Regions from separate parts of the Paenibacillus sp. cl141a genome, predicted to be linked through region 1. Evidence: riboswitches for the same ligand, from Rfam matches in the RefSeq annotation. Region 1 holds a riboswitch; the other holds the start of a gene.
What was found. Region 1 has a riboswitch for cobalamin ahead of BMX45_RS06650 (ABC transporter substrate-binding protein). Riboswitches for the same ligand answer to the same signal wherever they lie in the genome.
Positions count from the first base shown of each region.

Region 2: it holds a riboswitch for cobalamin, as region 1 does, so the genes downstream of both, BMX45_RS12910 (ribonucleoside-diphosphate reductase subunit alpha) here and BMX45_RS06650 (ABC transporter substrate-binding protein) in region 1, are expected to answer to the same signal.

Region 1 covers NZ_FNZO01000002.1:323,022-328,044, forward strand. Annotated here, with positions in the region: gene BMX45_RS06645 (histidine phosphatase family protein) at 1-819, shown strand, start outside; cobalamin riboswitch at 972-1,175, shown strand; gene BMX45_RS06650 (ABC transporter substrate-binding protein) at 1,431-2,435, shown strand; gene BMX45_RS06655 (FecCD family ABC transporter permease) at 2,432-3,478, shown strand; gene BMX45_RS06660 (ABC transporter ATP-binding protein) at 3,475-4,260, shown strand; gene cobT (nicotinate-nucleotide--dimethylbenzimidazole phosphoribosyltransferase) at 4,326-5,023, shown strand, end outside.
Region 2 covers NZ_FNZO01000004.1:29,419-34,441, reverse strand. Annotated here, with positions in the region: gene BMX45_RS12915 (ribonucleotide-diphosphate reductase subunit beta) at 1-424, opposite strand, end outside; gene BMX45_RS12910 (ribonucleoside-diphosphate reductase subunit alpha) at 1,266-3,599, opposite strand; cobalamin riboswitch at 3,792-4,026, opposite strand; gene BMX45_RS12905 (MTH1187 family thiamine-binding protein) at 4,396-4,701, shown strand; tRNA gene BMX45_RS12900 (tRNA-Thr) at 4,811-4,882, shown strand.

The DNA.
Region 1 (5,023 bases):
ATCATCCTGCATCTGGTCCGCCACGGCCGCACGTTGTGGAACGAGGAGCGCCGTTATCTCGGCCATGAGGATCAGGGAATCCTGGCTGAGGGAAGGGAACGGCTCCTCCCGCTGCGGGAGGAACTTCGTTGCAGGCATTTTGTCCGGATCTATTGCAGCGATCTCCTCCGCTGCCGGCAGACGCTCAATGTGATTTTATCGAATTCAAAAAGGGGTGCTGTTCCTGATGATGACATATTGGGCCGGTTTATACCGGGCGTACGATATGACCCGCGGCTGCGCGAACTGGATTTCGGGGATTGGGAAGGAAAGACCTACGAGGATTTGAAGACGGATTCCCTCTACCGGCGCTGGATCGATAACCCTGCGGAAGTTACGCCGCCCAGCGGGGAGAGCTGGGAAGCTTTCGGTTCCCGCGTCCAGGCCTTTTTGTCGGGATTGCATTTGGATGTGAAGGAATTGTTGCATGTGGAAGAAGCTCCGGATATCCTTGCACAGGCACAGGCACAGGCACAGGCACAGGCACAGGCACAGGCACAGGCACAGGCACAGGCAGAGGCAGAGGCACAGGCACAGGCACAGGCAGAGGCACAGGCACAGGCAGAGGCAGAGGCCAGGCGTGGTGATGTTGGCCGTGGAACGCTCGCTGAAGGAGTTGACGTGCTTGTGGTCACCCACGGCGGCGTTATTCGCGAGATGGCCGCGGCTACCGTGCCGGATACGGAATTCTGGGCGACGTCGGTTTTGCCGGGCGAGGTGCTCAAGCTGCAGCTGACATGGGACGGAGCACGGTGGCGGGGCGTACGGTTAAGCGAATAAAACGAAAACGTATGATTTCGGTCGGAATAGGCGATAACGGGCTAAATCGGTGTCATGACGCAATCGAAACGCCCGAAACTTTCAGTTGTAAGGGGATGGTTTATCGCCTATAATCTTGTGCAGAGAAACCATGCTTGGCCTATCATCCATAAATTCATATGATTTGCGAGGGTCCCGGACAGAGGGCGTTATTGTTATCTGCCGGGTTAATAGGGAAGCCGGTGCAAGTCCGGCACGGTCCCGCCACTGTGAAGCAGGGACTTTTCCATATGCCACTGAGCCTTTAGCGCTTGGGAAGGCGGAGAAGTCGTTACAACCTGCAAGTCAGGAGACCTGCCCTCAGCGAATGAAAGACGGTCCTTCGAGGAGAGGATTACGTTTACCGGACGCATGGAGCCATGCGGACGGAAGTTTAAGGCGCCATCGTTGAACGGTTATCCCGGCGTCCTTATGATACAAACGTAATCCCTGAGTCCTTGTCATCGAGGAGTCGGGGATTTTTGCTTCTTAGGGTATGAAGATTGAACGTTTCTTACCAGTTAAGGATCGGTCGAAGGAATTTAGACACGCCTGCGCCAGGTTCTCAATTATGTTTAGGGGGATTCCAAGAGATGAAAGCATTAAACAAAACATGGTCCGTACTTCTGGTAGCCATACTGATGGCCCTGGCCTTGATCGGCTGCGGCGGCGAAGAAGCAGCACCGAAGGATGCGACGCCGCCGGCACAGCAGCAAGAGCAGAATAACGAAGCGCCGGCGGATTCGGCGGAAGAGCTTAAGACCACGTATCCGCTGACCGTCAAGGATTCTACGGGCGTGGAAATGACGTTTGAGAAAGCGCCGACCAAGATTGCGTCCCTGACTCCGTCCGAGACGGAAAAACTGTTTGCATTGGGACTGGATGAGGAGATCGTTGGCGTATCCGATAACGACGATTACCCCGAAGCGGCCAAATCTAAGCCTAAACTGGGCGGGTTCCAGGTGAACGAAGAGGCTATTATCGCAGCCGACGCCGATGTGGTATTCGCGGCTTCGATGAATGCCCAGAATGCCGAGAAATTGCGCGAGCTTGGCGTTACCCTGTTCGTCAACGATCCGAAAACCATCGATGCGGTGATGGAGAACATCGAGCTGATCGGTCAAATTACGGACCGTCAAGCCGAGGCGAAAGCGGTCGTCGATCAGATGAAGCAGGAATTGGCTACCGTTACGGAAGCCGTGAAATCCGTGAAGGATGAAGACAAGAAGAAAGTGTACGTGGAGTTCTCTCCGGGATGGACCGTCGGCAAAGGCGAGTTCATGGATGAGATCATTACCGCAGCTGGCGGCGTCAATGCAGCCGGCGATGCGGAAGGCTGGTTCGAAATCAGCGAGGAGAACATCATCGCCGCGAACCCGGACGTTATTCTGTACACAGACGATGTGGTGGACGAAGCCACCAAGAAAACATTGGACCAGCTGATCAAGGAGCGGGGCGGCTGGGATCAGATCGAAGCGATCAAGAACGATCAGGTCATTTCCGTGGATGCCAATCTGCTCAGCCGTCCGGGCCCGCGCGTGACGCAAGGACTGATTGAAGTGGCGAAGGCCGTTTATCCGGAATTGATGAATCCATGAGTAAAAAACTTGCAGGATTCGGTGCGGCCGGCCTGATCCTATTACTGCTAACCTTGGTTGTCAGTCTCGGAATCGGCTCCGTTCACCTGCCTGTGAGAGAGATTGGAGCGATGCTCCTGCACCGGCTGCCGGGAATCGGCGATTCCATCGTTCCAGGCTGGGAAGCTTCCTCCGAGCAAATCCTGATGAAGGTGAGATTGCCGCGGATCCTGCTCGGGATGCTTGTTGGAGCCTCCCTGGCGGTGGCCGGAGCCGCCTTTCAAGGCGTGCTTCGCAATCCGCTGGCGGATCCGTTTACGCTCGGTGTGTCCTCGGGTGCTGCGCTTGGCGCGGCATCCCTGATTTTTTTCGGAATGGAATATTCCTTTGCCGGAGGTTACACGCTGCCGATTGTAGCGTTTCTGACCGGAGCGGGCACCCTATGGGCCGTTTTGCTGCTGGCAAGGGATCAAGGAAAACTGCCGATCCATGGGCTCATCCTGTCCGGGGTGGTGATGCAGTCCTTTCTGGGCGCCGTCGTTTCGTTTCTGACGGTGATGTCCAAAGATACGGTGAACCAAATCCTGTACTGGACGATGGGAAGCCTGAGCATGCGCGGATGGTCGTATACGGCCATCCTTTTCCCGTATTTTGCAGCGGGTTTCGTATATCTATGGAGCAGGTCTCGGGCGCTTAACATTTTGTCGCTCGGGGAACGGCAGGCCGCTCATATGGGATTGAATGTCGATCGGCTGAAGACCAGCGTGCTGATCGTTGCTACCCTGCTTGCCGCCGCAGCCGTATCGGTTTCCGGCGTGATCGGGTTCGTCGGGCTTGTAGTGCCGCATATGATTCGGCTGATCACCGGCTCCGATTACCGCGTGATTGTTCCCCTGTCGGCGCTGGGCGGCGCGATTTTCATGGTTTGGTGCGATACGGCAGCCCGCTCCGTCTTGGCGCCGACGGAAATCCCGCTCGGGGTGGTCACGGCATTCATAGGCGCCCCGTTCTTTGCTTATCTGCTGTACCGGAACAAAAAACGGCGCAGGGAGGGGTTATCATGATTACGGCCCAAGGGCTTGGCAAAGCCTATGGCAAGGCGTCGATTCTATCCGGGGTGGACCTTCACATTGCCGAAGGGGAATGGTGGGGGATCATCGGACCGAACGGCAGCGGCAAGTCCACCCTCATGCAGCTGTTATCCGGCGTGGAGAGTCCTACGGAAGGAAGCGTGACGCTTCTGGGCAAGGAGCTTGGACGCTATAACCGGAAGGCACTGGCCCGAATCGTGGCGGTGCTGCAGCAGGAGGGACTCGACCCTACCGATTTTACCGTCCGGGAAGTGCTGGAGATGGGGCGATTCCCGTTCTTGAACTGGCTTGGCCGTGAGGATAAGGATGCGGCCCCGCTTATCGAGGCCGTTATTCGAAAGCTGGATCTGAACGGCCTGGAGGAGCGCCGGCTTACCGAGTTAAGCGGAGGACAGCGCCAGCGTGTCGCTTTGGGCAAGGTGATGGTCCAGGAGCCTTCGCTGCTGATGCTGGACGAACCGACGACCTATCTGGATATCCGCTATCAGCTTCAGTTCATGGATATGGTGGCGGAATGGCGGAACTCGTCCGGCATTACGGTGATCAGCGTACTGCATGACCTCAATCTGGCTGCTCAATTCTGCGATAAGCTCCTGGTTCTGGATCAGGGACGGATCGCAGGGGTGGGCAAGCCGGAGGACGTGCTGACGGCAGCGTATATTCGCCGGATTTTCCGGGTGGAGCCCTCCATCGTGACCCATCCCGAGAATGGGGCTCCGCAGGTGCTGTTAACGGCGAACAGCACCTGGTCCTAATGCGGTGTTGCCGCAGGTTCAGCCGCGTTGTAAGATTTAGGAGCAAGAGGAAGGAGGTTGTTTCATTGACGGATACACTCATAAGTCGTTTGAAGGGAATCACCGCTAACATTAAACCGCTGGATACCGAAGCGCAGGCGGAAACCGCCGCCTATTTGGATACGTTGACGAAGCCTCCGGGCAGCTTGGGCAAGCTGGAGTCGCTTGCGATCCAATTAGCGGGAATCACGCGGGAAATGAAGCCCTCGTTTACCAAAACTTCCGTGGTTGTCATGGCCGGCGATCATGGGGTGTGTGATGAAGGAATCAGCGCATTTCCGGCCGAGGTGACGCCCCAAATGGTGATGAACTTCCTGAATGGAGGGGCAGCCGTTAACGTGCTGGCCCGTCAGGCGGGGGCAGACATTCATTGCGTGGATATCGGCGTAGCGACCGAGCTGACGCATGAGAGGCTCCTGTCCCGGAACATTGGCAGAGGAACCGCCAATATGGCCAAAGGACCCGCAATGACAAGGGAAGAAGCGCTGCAATCCGTAGTGACCGGAGCTGAGGTGGCGGCAGAGCTGGTTAAACAAGGCACGCAGATGTTCGTAACCGGAGAGATGGGCATCGGGAACACGACGCCAAGCGCGGCTATTTTCTCGGTTCTGTCCGGCAAGCAGCCGTCCGAGGTTGTGGGACGAGGAACCGGCGTGACGGATGAACGGTTGAACCATAAGATTCGTGTTGTGGAACGGGCGATACAAGTCAATGCGCCTCATGC
Region 2 (5,023 bases), on a different contig from region 1:
AGTATTCGAAGATTTCCTTCTGCTCCTGCTCCGATACGATGGAGGATAGCACGTAGGAATAGGATTGGTTGTGAACCACCTCTTGCTGACCGATGATGGCCGAGATGGCTTCGAGCGACGAGTCGGTGAAGTAACGCTTCACGTCGCCGACAAACATCGTCTGCATGGAATCGAGCACAGCCAGCAGGGAGATGTTGATTTTGAAGGTGCGCTGCTCTTCAGGGTCCAGGCGCGGGAACTGCTGCGCATCCTTGGACATCGGGATTTCATCCGCGATCCAGTGGTTCAGCAGCAGAACCTTATACAATTTATACATATGCGGCATCCGAATATCGTTCCAGTTCAGGATCCCGGAGCATTCACCTTCAATGACGCGAGTGGAGCGGTTGGGTGCCTCGGTGTTAAATATCTTTTGCATTTGCATGCCGATTTTCTCTCCTTGTATTTCATAATAGGGCAGAAGTGTTGAAGGGAAACTAGCGGATTCATGGGACGGGTATCCATCTCCAGCCGCTGTTGTCCGCCCTTTGCCTGAATGTATTTTAAAGGTTGCAAAGGGCTCCCAAAGGCGGACGTAAACTCTTCCGATTGGATACCCTTACCCTTGTAGTCTTTTATTAGAAAGCATATTCAACATTGCTTACAGCCGTTCGATATGAGCCAAACATGCAGCGATTCCCGAAGGGAAAGCGCTCCGAGGGGGATGTAACTCAACAATCGCGCGAAGTAACTCAATGGTCCCCGCACCGTATGAGAAGCGATTCCCAAGGGGAGAGCGATCCCAGCAGACAGTAACTCAACAAATCGCGCGAAGTAACTCAATGGTCCCCGCACCCGTATGAGAAGCGATTCCCAAGGGGAGAGCGATCCCAGCAGACAGCAACTCAACAAATCGCGCGAAGTAACTCAATGGTCCCCGCACCCGTATGAGAAGCGATTCCCAAGGGGAGAGCGATCCCAGCAGACAGCAACTCAACAAATCGCGCGAAGTAACTCAATGGTCCCCGCACCGTATGAGAAGCGATTCCCGAGGGGAGACGATCCCAGCAGGCAGTAGCTCAACAAATCGCGCGAAGCAGCGCATTCGTCTCCGCGCCGCATTCCAGCGTTCCCGCAGGGAGAAAGCGCTCCTAGCCACTAAAGCAACTTAAGAAGCGCCTCATTCACACCCTACCCACCTTGCGGGTGTCCAGAGGGCAGAGCCCTTGGGGCCCTCCCTTGGAAGGGAGGGTTTGGGTGGGTTCGAAAAAGGTTAATCTAAACTCTTAGCTTGCGCACGACTCACACTCTTCAATCGTCAGCGCGCGGCTGCGTACATAGTACGTGGATTTGATGCCGGCTTTCCAGGCATGCAGATGCAGCTCCAGGAATTCCGAAGCCCGGATATCAGGGCGGACATACAGGTTAAAGCTTTGCGCTTGGTCAACGTGACGCTGACGGGCGGCAGCCATTTTGATGGACCAATGCTGGTCGATCAAGAAAGCCGTTTTATAGTACCAGATCGTTTTCTCGGACAGATCCGGAGCAGGGTTCGCCACTTTATACGTGGTTTTTTCTTCATAAGACAGAAGTTCGTACAATGGATCGATGCTCGCCGTGGAACCCGCGATAATCGAAGTGGAGCCGTTCGGCGCGATGGCAAACAGCCATGCGTTACGAACGCCGTTCGCTTGCACTTCCTGCTGCAATTCACGCCATTGCTCGGTGGTCACGAACTTGCCTTCATGCTCGCCGTCGGTGTAACCGCGGAACGTGAAGTATTCGCCGCTCTCCCAATCGGAGCCTTTGAATTTCGGATAGTGGCCTTTTTCCTTGGCCAGCTCCATGCTGGATTTGACGAGCAGGTAGTTGATGTGTTCGTACAGATTGTCATTATAGGCAACGGCTTCGTCGGATTCCCAGCGGATGCCTTCCAGCGCCAGCAAGTGGTGCAAACCGAAGGTGCCGAGACCGACCGCGCGATATTGGCTGTTGGTGTATTGAGCTTGCAGAACTTCAATATTGTTAATGTCGATGACGTTATCCAGCATGCGAACCTGGATCGGAACGAGACGCTCCAGCACACCGGCCGGTACGGCACGAGCCAAGTGGATGGAGTTCAGGTTGCAGACAACGAAATCGCCAGGGATCTTGGAAATCACGATCCGGGTTTGGCCGTCTTTCGTAACCAGCTCCTCTTGCTCAACGACCGTCGGAGATTGGTTCTGCATGATCTCCGTGCACAGGTTGGAAGAGTAGATCATGCCATGAGCCGAGTTCGGGTTCGCACGGTTGACCGTGTCGCGGTAGAACATGTACGGCGTACCCGTTTCAAGCTGGGACTTCATGATGCGCTTCATAATGTCGATGGCTTGTACGGTAATGCGCGGCAGCAGCGGGTTCGCTACGGCTTCCGCGTATTTTTGGCGGAATTCGCCTTCGCCTTGAGTATGGTCATAGAAGTCCTCCAGGCCTAGCGGACGGCCGTTCTCGTCTTTCCAGCCCATGATTTTCTTCACTTCATGCGGACAGAACAGGCTCCACTCTTCACGCGCTTCGACGGCCTCCATGAAGAGGTCGGGCAGGCATACGCCGTGGAACACGTCATGCGCTCTCATGCGCTCGTCTCCGTTGTTCAGCTTCAGATCCAGGAAGGACAGAATGTCTTTATGGAACACGTCCAGGTACACCGCGATGGCGCCTTTACGGGTTCCCAATTGGTCCACGCTAACAGCGGTGTTGTTCAGCTGGCGAATCCAAGGGATAACGCCGGAACTGGTGTTCTTGTGTCCGCGGATATCGGAGCCGCGTGCACGGACTTTGCCGAGGTACACCCCGATGCCTCCGCCCATTTTGCTGAGACGGGCAATGTCCGTATTGGAATCGAAGATTCCTTCCAGGGAGTCGTCCACGGTATCGATGAAGCAGCTGGACAGCTGGCCGGCTACTTTTTTGCCTGCATTCGACATCGTCGGCGTAGCGGCGGTCATGTACAGATTACTCATGGCCCAGTAGGCTTCTTTGACAAGGTCCAGACGCTTGTCGGCAGGCTCGTTGTGCATGAGGAACATGGCAATCACCATGTAGCGCTCCTGCGGCAGCTCCATGACGCGACCGTCAAAATCGGTTGCCAGGTAACGCTCAGCGAGCGTCAACAGACCGATGTAGTCAAACAGCAGATCGCGGCTTGGATCGATGCATTCGCCGAGCTCTTCGATTTGCTCCTTCGTGTAGCTGGTCAGAAGATCCTCGCGATAGATGCCTTTCTGTACAAGCTCCGTAATGAGCGGGTAGAAGGCACCGTACGGCTCTTCCGGATATGCTTTGTATCGGCGGTTGGTGGCCGCTTTTTTATATAAAGAGGTCAGAAACGAACGCGCAGCTGCAAACTTCCAATTCGGCTCCTCTTTGGTTACAAGCTCAAGGGCGGACATCGTGAAGGCGCTGCTGATTTCTTCGCCGGTAACTTGCTCACCGCGCAATTTGGCATTGACGCCGCGAAGCAGACGCTCCTTATCGAGCATGTCCAATCCTTTCAGAGTCCGGTCGGCATAGACGGAGAGGCGAATTTCATCAAAGGCGAGCTGACGGTTGTTCGGTTTAACTACGAGCTGGGGCATGAATAAATTCCTCGCTTTCTTCGGGGGAAATATGAAAAAGGACATCAAAAAAACATTTTCTAAAACCCGCGGGCAGGCTTGAAAATGTCCGTGCGCTGTGATCGGAAATGACGTTTGACATAAGCCCTTGAACGGGCATGATGTTATGTACAGACGCAAGTTTAACGAACACTTACCTAAAGCCCCGTAGGTTGGTGTCTGCTGCATATAGGCAGGTCTCTGACTCGGGCATCTGCCTCCCGGCGGTGCCTCCCGAAAACCTTGATCCGATTCTTCGGTGGCTATGCCGTAAGAGGAAGGGCTGAAAAAATGATGAACAGCCTAAGAGCCCTTACAGTGGCGGGACCGTGATGGATTTACACCATGCTTCCCTATTAAGCCGGACTGCCTTATGGGTTGATCCGGCACCTATATACACTATATTTGGTTGTTGTTAATCTAATTTAACCCAATATATTGTGTTTGTAAACCATATTCTTAAAATTGAACGCAAAAAGAATTATAGCAAACGAGCGGTCATTGTGCCAGTTAAGAAACTGTCAAAAGGCGATAAGATTTCCTGGATTGTGACCAAATGCGACCTTTTCTGCACAGATACCGCGTATATTCTCGTTTTGACAAAATAGGATATTACCGTATGGATGAGGCGGGCAGGATACACTATATCTTGTGTGAGGCTAAAATTGAAGGGCTTTGATATGGCGGACCGAAATTGGTATGATATCCATATCCGGAATTGGAATTGGAAAATGGAAGAGTATCGCATGATTGAGATATGACGAGGGAGGTTGTTCAGATGGCAATAGCAGAAGTAACGGTGATTCCGATCGGAACCGCAACCACGAGTTTAAGCGCTTATGTCGCCGAGATGCAGCGAATATTGAAACAGCAGGACGGGATTTCCTATGAGCTGACTTCGATGAGCACGATCATCGAGGGAGAGCTAAACATGATCTGGCGGGCGATTGAGGCTTTGCATGAAGCGCCTTTTCTGTCCGGGGCCAAGCGCGTATCGACTTCCGTTAAAATTGACGACCGCAGGGACCAGGTCTCCTCGAGCAAACAGAAGATCCAATCCGTGCAGGAGAAGTTAGGCGGGTAATGCCGCCAAATCCGGTGGATATTCCCGTTAGATTAGGACTTGCATTTTGCTGTCGAAGTATTATAATAATTTTTGTTGTTTCGTGAGGAAGGATCATCAAACCACATGTGCTGGTGTAGCTCAGGGGTAGAGCAACGCACTCGTAATGCGTAGGTCGGGGGTTCAATTCCCTTCACCAGCATCTTCATAAAGTCAATAACGGCGCGGTTTTCCGAGTTTTCGGAATCGCGCCGTTTTTGTTTAATAACCTACGCTTCTAACATTTTTCTAACCTTTAGTCGAGTAAAGTGGGTTTTTCGTCCTCGATTTGGTTCCCTAAGAT